Regions from separate parts of the Kitasatospora sp. NPDC056800 genome, predicted to be linked through region 1. Evidence: riboswitches for the same ligand, from Rfam matches in the RefSeq annotation. Region 1 holds a riboswitch; each other region holds the start of a gene.

Region 1 (2,190 bases):
CGGGCGAGCAGTACCGCAGCGGCGGCATCGACCCGTCCGTCCAGCTGATGCTCTCCTCGGACCCGTCCGGCTACCTGGACAAGGCCTCCACCGTCCAGCAGGCCAGCACCAGTCAGGCCGAGGCGCTCAAGGGGCTGCTGGACCAGCAGCGCCGGCTGGACCAGGAGAAGACCGAGGCGGCCGCCGTGCTCGCCTCGCTGGACACCACCACCAAGGACCTGAACCAGGCCAAGTCGGACGTCAACACCAAGCTGAAGGCCGCCCAGGACCTGCTGAACTCGCTGAGCTCCGCCGACCGCGCCGCGCTGCGGGCCCAGCAGGCGCAGGACGACCGCGCCTCGCGCGGCAGCGACCGGGTCGACCTCGGCAGCCTGCCGCCGGCCAGCGGCTACGCGGCCACGGCGCTGGCCAAGGCGATGAGCAAGCAGGGCTCGCCGTACGTGTGGGGCGCCACCGGGTCGACCACCTTCGACTGCTCGGGCCTGATGGTCTGGGCGTACGGGCAGGCGGGCGTCTCGCTGCCGCGCACCTCGCAGGAGCAGGGCCACTACGGCACCCGGATCCCCTCGCTGGACCAGGCCCAGCCGGGCGACCTGGTGATCTACGGCCCCGACATGCACCACGTCGGGATGTACATCGGCAACGGCATGGTGGTCCACGCGCCGCACACCGGCGACGTGGTGAAGGTGATGAAGGCCGACGCGATGTCGATCAACACCATCCGCCGGGTCTGACGGACCGACACGCCCGGGGGGCTCCCGCGGGGGCCTGTGAAAAGCGCCACCCCCGTTCGGGGTGGCGTTTCGGGTTTCCAGCCCTTCGACGACCACATGGTGAGAACCGATCAGCCTTGTGTGCGTCAATGGTCACCATCGGTCATTTTCACAAAGGAACTTGGGTAATCTTCTGTCTTTTTTCTGACAAGGATTTGAACCGATCACGGTTCAGTTACTAGGGTCATGCTCCGAACCACCGCACTGTCGATCGCCCAGCCAGGGTGGCGGCGGTGGTTACCGTCGAGTTCGCAAGGCAGCGGGACAGGTCGAAGCGACTGTCCGACAGGGGAGCCCAGTGGTAGGGGGCGCTGCGGAGCGGAGCCGGGGAACCACGTTCCTCCGGGGTGAATCGGCGCCAGGTCGGCCGGTGGAACGGCCGTGAGGCGTCGTAGGGCATGCTTCCGGCCCGAACCCGTCAGCTCACCCGGTAGGCGGCCGTAGGAAGAAGGAGTCCGCCTTCGTGGCGTCCCATCGTCGTCCCAAGCCCGCCGGCCGCGCCCGGGTCTCGATCCTGACCGGCGTCGCCGCCGCAGCCGTCGTCCTCTCCGCGCAGGGTGCCCACGCGGACCCGCAGCCGACCAAGGAACAGGTCAAGGGGCAGGTCGACCAGCTCAACGAGCAGGCCGAGGTCGCGACCGAGAACTACAACGCCGCCCAGGCCAAGCAGCAGGACCTGGAGAAGCAGGTCTCCGGCCTGCAGGACCAGGTGGCCCGTCAGCAGGCCCAGGTCACCGAGCTCCAGGGCGGCCTCGCCGAGATCGCCGGCGAGCAGTACCGCAACGGGGGGATATCCCCCACCGTCCAGCTGATGTTCTCCTCCAGCCCGGACAGCTTCCTCAGCCAGGCCGACGCGCTGAACCAGGCCGGCAGCACCCAGAAGGGTCAGCTGAAGGAGCTCCAGGAGCAGCAGCGCAAGCTCGACCAGGACCGCAACGAGGCCCAGGGCAAGCTCGCCGAGCTGGAGTCGACCACCCAGCAGCTGAAGGCCTCCAAGGACGAGGTCCAGGGCAAGCTGAAGGCGGCCCAGGACCTGCTCAACACGCTGACCGAGCAGGACCGCCAGGCGCTGCGCCAGGCCGAGGAGAAGGCCGCCGCCGAGGCCAAGGCCAAGGCCGACGCCGCCCAGGCCCAGCAGCAGCAGGCCGACCGCGCCTCCCGCGACAACAGCCGCGGCAGCCTCTCGGCCCCCACGACCACCGCTCCGGTGAACGTGGCCCCCGGCAGCTCGCGCGGTGCCGCCGCGCTGTCCGCCGCCGCCTCCAAGATCGGCAGCCCGTACGTCTGGGGCGCCACCGGCCCGGGCTCCTTCGACTGCTCCGGTCTGATGGTCTGGGCCTACAACCAGGCCGGCGTGTCGCTGCCGCGCACCTCGCAGGCGCAGGCCTCGGCCGGCACCCGGCTCGGGACGGACCTC
Region 2 (2,190 bases), on a different contig from region 1:
ACTCGGCGTAGTGGCCGTCGGCGAGCCTGATCTCGACCTCGTTGCCGTAGGCGCCGCCGTTGCCGGCCTTGACCACGACACCGTTGGCGACGGCGCGCAGCGGGGTGCCGGTGGAGGCGACGAAGTCCTGGCCGGTGTGGTGGCCGGAGGCCCACATCGAGCCGGCCACGCCGTAGGCGGTGCCGAGCCGCGGGCCGGCCAGCGGGGCGACGAAGCCGGAGGTGGCGGCGGCGACCGGAGTGGCGGTCACGGCCTGGGCCGGAGCGGCGACCTGGAGCTGGGTCTCGAGCTGCGCGGAGGGCTTGGCGGCCTCGGTCTGCACCTGGACCTGGGCCTGCGGCTTGGCGGCCTGGGTCGCCGGAGCGGACGGCTTGGCGGGCTTGGCCGGGGCGGCGGGCTTCGCCGGGGCGGCGTCGGCGGCCGGCGCGGCGGCGTGGCCGGACAGCGCGAGCTGCTGGCCCGGGAAGATCAGGTTCGGGTCGGCGCCGACGACCGAGCGGTTCTGCTCGTACAGCGCGTGCCAGCCGCCCTCGACGTTCCTGGCGTCGGCGATCTTGGACAGGGTGTCACCGCTGACGACGCGGTAGCTCTCCTGCGCGGCCTGGGCGGCCGGAGCGGCGGCCTGCGTGGCCTGCTTGGCCTCGGCGGAGGCGGCGGCCGGAGCGGCCGGGGTGTGGGCCTGGGCGCTCATCGCGGTGACGAGCGGGAGGGCGAAGGACACACCGGTGACGGCGGTGGCGATGCCGATGCGGGCGGCGCGGGGCAGGGCGATACGACGAGCCTGTGCAGGCATGGAATTTTCCTCTCCGACGCCTGCGAGGTGAGCTGTCGGGTTCGGGCTGGAGTTGCCCGGCCGCTTGCGCGGCTTCACCCCAAGCCGGTCCTGGACGCCCGCGCCCTGAGGCGCGAACTCCGGTCCGGCGACTTACCTGTGGGTCCCCCGCTCCTGCCGTACAGAGTTCGTTTCGAACCACCGGGCAGCGGCAGGACTCGGCGTTCCACCCGGCGGATCCGTCCGGACTGGCCGGGCGGTCGCTGAACTAAAACCCATCCGTTCGGGTGAAGCAATGTCGATCTCTTGAAACGGCAACGATCCCCCCTCCCACAGTGACCCTCCGCAGGCCCGAGCCCACGGTGCGTACACAACCCATTCACCCCCCGCCACTGATCCACGACCCTGCGCCGAGATCGGCCACGCCGCGCACCCGTCCGCTCACGCACCGCCAGCCGCCAACACACCCACCGGTGACCCTTGTCACGTGCGCCTCGGCAGCGCAGGATTCGCCCGTGGCCACCTCCGAGGCCGGCACCCTGCGCCTGGGCACCGCGCAGGGTCGCTGGGTACTAATGGCGACGGTGCTCGGCTCCAGCATGGCGATGCTGGACGGCACCGTGGTGAACGTCGCGCTGCCCCGGATCGGCGCCGACCTCGGCGCTTCCCTCGCGTCCCTGCAATGGACCCTGAACGCCTATCTGCTCACCCTGGCGGGCCTGATCCTGCTCGGCGGCGCGCTCGGCGACCGCTACGGGCGGCGCAAGGTCTTCCTGATCGGCGTGGTCTGGTTCGCCATCGCCTCCGCGGCCTGCGCCGCCGCGCCGAACATCCACGTGCTGATCGCCGCCCGCGCCGTCCAGGGCATCGGCGGGGCGCTGCTCACCCCCGGCTCGCTCGCCATGCTCCAAGCCGTCTTCCACCCTGACGACCGCTCGGCGGCGGTCGGGCTCTGGTCCGGCCTCGGCGGGGTGTCGGCGGCGGTCGGCCCCTTCCTCGGCGGCTGGCTGGTGGACGGCCCCGGCTGGCGCTGGATCTTCCTGCTGAACCTGCCGCTCGCCGCCGCCGTGATCGCGGTCACCACCCGGTCGGTGCCGGAGAGCCGGGACGAGGGCGCCTCCGGCCGCTTCGACGTCCTCGGCGCCGTGCTCGCCGCCCTCGCCCTCGGCGCGATCACCTACGCGCTGACGGCGGCCGGCGAGGGCCTGTCCCCCGCCGTCTGGGTCAGCGGGGTGCTCGGAGTGGCGCTCGGCGTCGCCTTCGTGGCGGTCGAGCGCCGCGCACCCGATCCGATGCTGCCGCTCGGACTGTTCTCCTCCCGGCTGTTCACCGCCGTGAACCTGGTCACCCTGTGCGTGTACGCGGCGTTCAGCGGCGTCTTCTTCCTGCTGGTGGTGCAGCTCCAGATCGTGTCCGGC
Region 3 (2,190 bases), on a different contig from region 1:
CGGCGCGCGGCGGCTGCTGGAGCAGGGCCTGATGCGGCGCAGCTACCGCAACCTGGCGGAGCTGACCGCGCTGGGGCGGCCGATGCCGGAGGAACTGGCCGGGGACTTCGGGCGGTTCGAGGAGGCGGCGGTCGAGGCGGCGCTCGACCTGTTCGGCGGGTGGACGGTGCCGGGGCTGCCGCGGCTGCTGGTGACGGAGTTCCCGGAGCTGGCGCCGGAGCCTGGCCAGGAGGAGATCGAGGCGTACCTGGCGCAGCTTCCCGCCGAGGAGTGAGACGCCGCGGCGAAGCCCCCGGTCCGGTGCTGGTGCTCCGGGCCGGGGGCTTCGCGCTGGGTCCGCCCGGGCGGGTGCCTCAGGGCGGGTGCGTCAGGGGTTGAGGCCGCGCTGCTGGAGCCAGGGCTCCGGGTCGACCGGGGCGCCGCCGCCGGGGCGGACCTCCATGTGCAGGTGCGGGCCGGTGACGTTGCCGGTCGCGCCGACCTTGCCGATCTGCTGGCCGGCGGCGACCTTGCCGGAGCCCTTGGTGATCGCGGAGAGGTGGCAGTACCAGATCTCGGTGCCGTCGGGCAGGGTCTCGACGATCCGGTAGCCGTACGAGCCGGCCCAGCCGGCCGAGGTGATGGTGCCCTGGCCGAGCGCGTGGACCGGGGTGCCGGTGTCGGCGGCGAAGTCCAGGCCGGTGTGCAGGTTGGCCCAGTAGCGGGCGCTCTGGCCGTAGTGGGCGGAGAGCCGGTAGTCCGTCACCGGGAGGGTGAGGGCGGCGGCCTTGGCCCGCTCGGCCTCCTCGGCGGCGCGCTTGGCCTCGGCCTCCTTGGCGGCGGCTTTGGCCTCCGCCTCCTGGGCGGCCTGGAGCCGGGCGGTCTCCTCGGCGGCGGTGCGCTGGCTGTCGGCCTGGTTCTGGATGCGGGCGGCGAGCGCGAGGCCGGGGTCGGCGGAGAGGGCGACCGCCGTCTCGTCCGGGGCCTCGATGGCGGGGGCGGCGGCCGGGGTCGCCGAGGTGAAGCCGGTGGCACCCAGGGTGGCGGCGACGGCGGTGACGCCGAGCAGCGGGGAGGTTCCGCGGGTCTGACGCGGCATCCGGTGGCGGTTGGTCTCGGCCTCCGCGGCGAAGTCCTCCGGGCCGAAGGCCTCGGGGCCGTCCGGACCGGGGTGGTCGAGGAGCTGGGTACCGGCTGCGAAGCCGGCCGGGTGTGCCGGGGTGTGCGTCGACGCCACGGAGGCGCGCTCCTTTCCTTCCTTCGCGCCTACCGGGTTAGCTGACGGGTTCGGAGCAGGAAGGTCTCCTACGGCCGGGCCGGAGCCCCGCCGATTCACCCCAAGGAACGTGGTTCCCCGGCTCCCTGACCTGCCCGGAGGCCGGTCGGTGGGATTAGGCGACGGCGCACGGTGCCGTCTGGGTACGGCGTTGACAACCGCGCTGCGTTATCAAACGTTAATCCTAGGAGGCTCTGATTCCAAGCCATCCGTTCGGAGCAGCCCCGCGGCAGGTGATCGGACGTCAACGAACGGTCCCTCATGCACGGCCCCATCTGAGTACGCCTACTCATGTGCGGCCCGGCCGGGCCGCAGCATCCTGACGCCATGAGCGCACCGATGCAGACCCGCACCACGGCCGCCTACTACCTCCAGGCCGTCCTGTCCTTCGCCCTGTCGGGCACCGCCCTCGCCGTGGGGATCATCTACCTGCCGGTCGGCGGGTGGACCCGGGCCTTCCTCGGGCTCGGCCTCCTCTTCACGGTCAGCTCCGCGTTCACGCTGGCGAAGGTGATCCGGGACCGGCAGGAGTCCAACGACATGGTCACCCGGGTGGACCAGGCCCGGCTGGAGAAGCTGCTCAGCGAGCACGACCCGTTCAAGGTCGAAGGGGTCTGACCGCTCCCTTCCCCCTCTTCTCCGACGCCTCCGACGCCCGACCGCTTGACGGCTAAGGCTATTAGCCTTAGCTTTATGGCTATCGGCAGCACCGCCGATGCCCCGCACCGGCGGCCCGAGGAGGACCCCATGAACGGCACCATCACCCCGAGCACCCAGTACCTCACCGTCCCCGGCGGCCGGATCGCCTACGACGACACCCGGCAGGGCGACGGCACCCCGGTCGTCCTGCTCCCCGGCATGCTCGACAGCCGGGCCGCGTACCGGCACCTGCGCCCGCTGCTCGTCGCCGCCGGCCACCGGGTCGTCACCATGGA
Region 4 (2,190 bases), on a different contig from region 1:
GTGCTGACCACCGTCGGCGGCGAGGACGCGGCCGCCGCGGCCGGCATCACCGGCGTGCTGCTGGCCGCCCGGCTGGCCGTGCCGGTCGTCGCCGCCGCGCTCGACGTGCCCGGCTCGGTGGCCGCGGCCGTCAACCACCTCAAGGACACCGGCTCGCAGCGCCCGGCGCTGGCCCCGCTGGTGATCGGCCCGGAGGCGGACTCCGAGCTGCTCGCCACCGCCGCCGAGGAGACCGGCTGCCCGTCGGCCGCGCCGCTGGGCGCCTACCCGTCGGTCGGCCAGCTGATCGCCTCCACCTACCTGGCCGCGCTGCCCACGCCGTCCCCGGAGGACCTGGCACGGGCCGAGGCGGAGGCGGCGGCCGCCGCCGAGGCCGAGGGGGTCGCGGAGGGCTCCCGTGGCGCCCACGCGGCCGCCGAGGGGCCTGGCGGACGATAAGGACACCGCGCGCGGGTTCGCGCGCACCGAAGGGCCCGGAACGGATCGCGTTCCGGGCCCTTCCACGTACTTCCCCCCACCCCGTCCGTCCCGTACGGGAGTCACCCGGCAATGAAGGGGAATGTCCGTTCTGGCGCTATTTGAAAGGAAATAGGGAGCGTGGATTCACATGCTCCGATCGCGACCGCTCCCCCACCCGCCGGAGTGCGCCACTCCGCGATTCGACGCACCGTCACGCCACTCCTGAGGCGGAGCCAGTTGTCGGCTTCCACAACAGCATTGCCTGAAAACGATCATTTACGATCATGGTGAGTGGCAATTTTGGCAGTTTCCACTAAACCGTGATGCACATCACAGTGGTTTGCAGTTTGAACTTAAGTCTGATTAACGTGCTCCCCGTTCGTGACCACACGAACCCGGTCATCCGCAACGCCGAGTCCTGCCGTCGGATGTCCTGGAAGCGCGAAAACGCACCACGGCAGGAGCGGGGGACCCACAGGTAAGTCGCCCCGGACCGCTCTCCGGAACGGTCCAGGGCTAGGGGTGAAGCCGTGCTCACCGCACGGCCGGGCAACTCCAGCCCGAATCCGACAGCTCACCTCGCAGGCGTGGGAGAGGACCACGTCTTCATGCTGCCCACCAACGGCACCCGTCTGTCCGGCCGTACCCGTCGCGTGATCGCCGCCCTCGGCGTCGCGGGCGTCGGCCTCACCGTCCCCTGCCTCACCACCAGCACCGCCTCGGCCGCCTCCGTCGCCACCTGGGACAAGGTCGCCCAGTGCGAGAGCGGCGGCAACTGGAGCATCAACACCGGCAACGGCTTCTACGGCGGCCTCCAGTTCACCTCCAGCACCTGGTCCGCCTTCGGCGGCACGGCCTACGCGGCCCGCGCCGACCTGGCCGCCAAGGACCAGCAGATCGCCGTCGCCGAGAAGGTCCTCGCCTCGCAGGGCCCCGGCGCCTGGCCGGTCTGCTCGGTCCAGGCCGGGCTCACCAAGGGCGGCGCCGCGGCCGCCGTTGACACCTCGGCGGGTTCGACCGCCGCCAAGCCCGCCGCGCCCGCCCAGAGCGCCAAGCCGGCCGCTCCGGCCGCGAAGCCCAGCGCCAAGCCCGCACAGCCCCAGACCCCCGCCGCGAAGCCCGCCGCGCCCGCCCAGGGCGACGCGCAGGCCTCCACCGACTCCGCCGCCTCCGGCAACCGGAGCGACTGGGTGCAGAAGCGCCAGCAGCAGGCCCAGGGCGGCGACTACACCGTCGTCGAGGGCGACTGGCTGTCCGCGATCGCCGACCAGCACAAGGTGCAGGGCGGCTGGCAGCGGCTGTACGACCTCAACCGCGGCACCCTGACCGAGGGTCCGGACACCATCTACCCGGGCCAGCAGCTGTCCTTCGGCGGCAACGGCCAGGCCCGGGCCGGCCAGTCCTCCGCCGGCACGTCCGGCTCGGACTTCACCTGGTTCGACCGCTCGCAGAAGTCCGGCCAGTCCGCGAACGGCGGTGCCGTGAACGCCCAGCCGACCGCGCAGCCCGAGGCCCCGGCCGCCAAGCCGTCCACCAAGCCGGCCGCGAAGCCCGCCACCAAGCCCGCTCCCCAGCCCCAGGCCCAGACGCAGACCCAGGCCCAGGTGCCGGCCGCGACCGGCAGCATGGCCGCCGCGGTCTCCTTCGCCCAGTCGAAGGTCGGTCAGGCGTACGTCTACGGCGGCACCGGCAACGGCGGCTGGGACTGCTCCGGCCTGACCCAGGCCGCGC

Evidence for each region. A riboswitch is a leader RNA that binds a small molecule or an ion and turns the genes downstream of it on or off. The one in region 1 is predicted to bind cyclic di-AMP.
Region 2: another riboswitch for cyclic di-AMP. It lies ahead of ACFRQN_RS36050 (peptidoglycan DD-metalloendopeptidase family protein); the one in region 1 lies ahead of ACFRQN_RS03010 (NlpC/P60 family protein).
Region 3: another riboswitch for cyclic di-AMP. It lies ahead of ACFRQN_RS11560 (M23 family metallopeptidase); the one in region 1 lies ahead of ACFRQN_RS03010 (NlpC/P60 family protein).
Region 4: another riboswitch for cyclic di-AMP. It lies ahead of ACFRQN_RS03720 (transglycosylase family protein); the one in region 1 lies ahead of ACFRQN_RS03010 (NlpC/P60 family protein).

What each region holds. Positions count from the first base shown of each region.
Region 1 is NZ_JBHUAL010000007.1:5,404-7,593, reverse strand. It holds gene ACFRQN_RS03015 (C40 family peptidase) at 1-734, shown strand, start outside; cyclic di-AMP (ydaO/yuaA leader) riboswitch at 1,073-1,226, shown strand; gene ACFRQN_RS03010 (NlpC/P60 family protein) at 1,237-2,190, shown strand, end outside.
Region 2 is NZ_JBHUAL010000246.1:10,912-13,101, reverse strand. It holds gene ACFRQN_RS36050 (peptidoglycan DD-metalloendopeptidase family protein) at 1-793, opposite strand, end outside; cyclic di-AMP (ydaO/yuaA leader) riboswitch at 796-996, opposite strand; gene ACFRQN_RS36045 (MFS transporter) at 1,348-2,190, shown strand, end outside.
Region 3 is NZ_JBHUAL010000038.1:10,196-12,385, forward strand. It holds gene ACFRQN_RS11555 (hypothetical protein) at 1-274, shown strand, start outside; gene ACFRQN_RS11560 (M23 family metallopeptidase) at 368-1,216, opposite strand; cyclic di-AMP (ydaO/yuaA leader) riboswitch at 1,229-1,387, opposite strand; gene ACFRQN_RS11565 (YiaA/YiaB family inner membrane protein) at 1,583-1,873, shown strand; gene ACFRQN_RS11570 (alpha/beta fold hydrolase) at 1,949-2,190, shown strand, end outside.
Region 4 is NZ_JBHUAL010000009.1:15,192-17,381, forward strand. It holds gene ACFRQN_RS03715 (hypothetical protein) at 1-438, shown strand, start outside; cyclic di-AMP (ydaO/yuaA leader) riboswitch at 890-1,060, shown strand; gene ACFRQN_RS03720 (transglycosylase family protein) at 1,047-2,190, shown strand, end outside.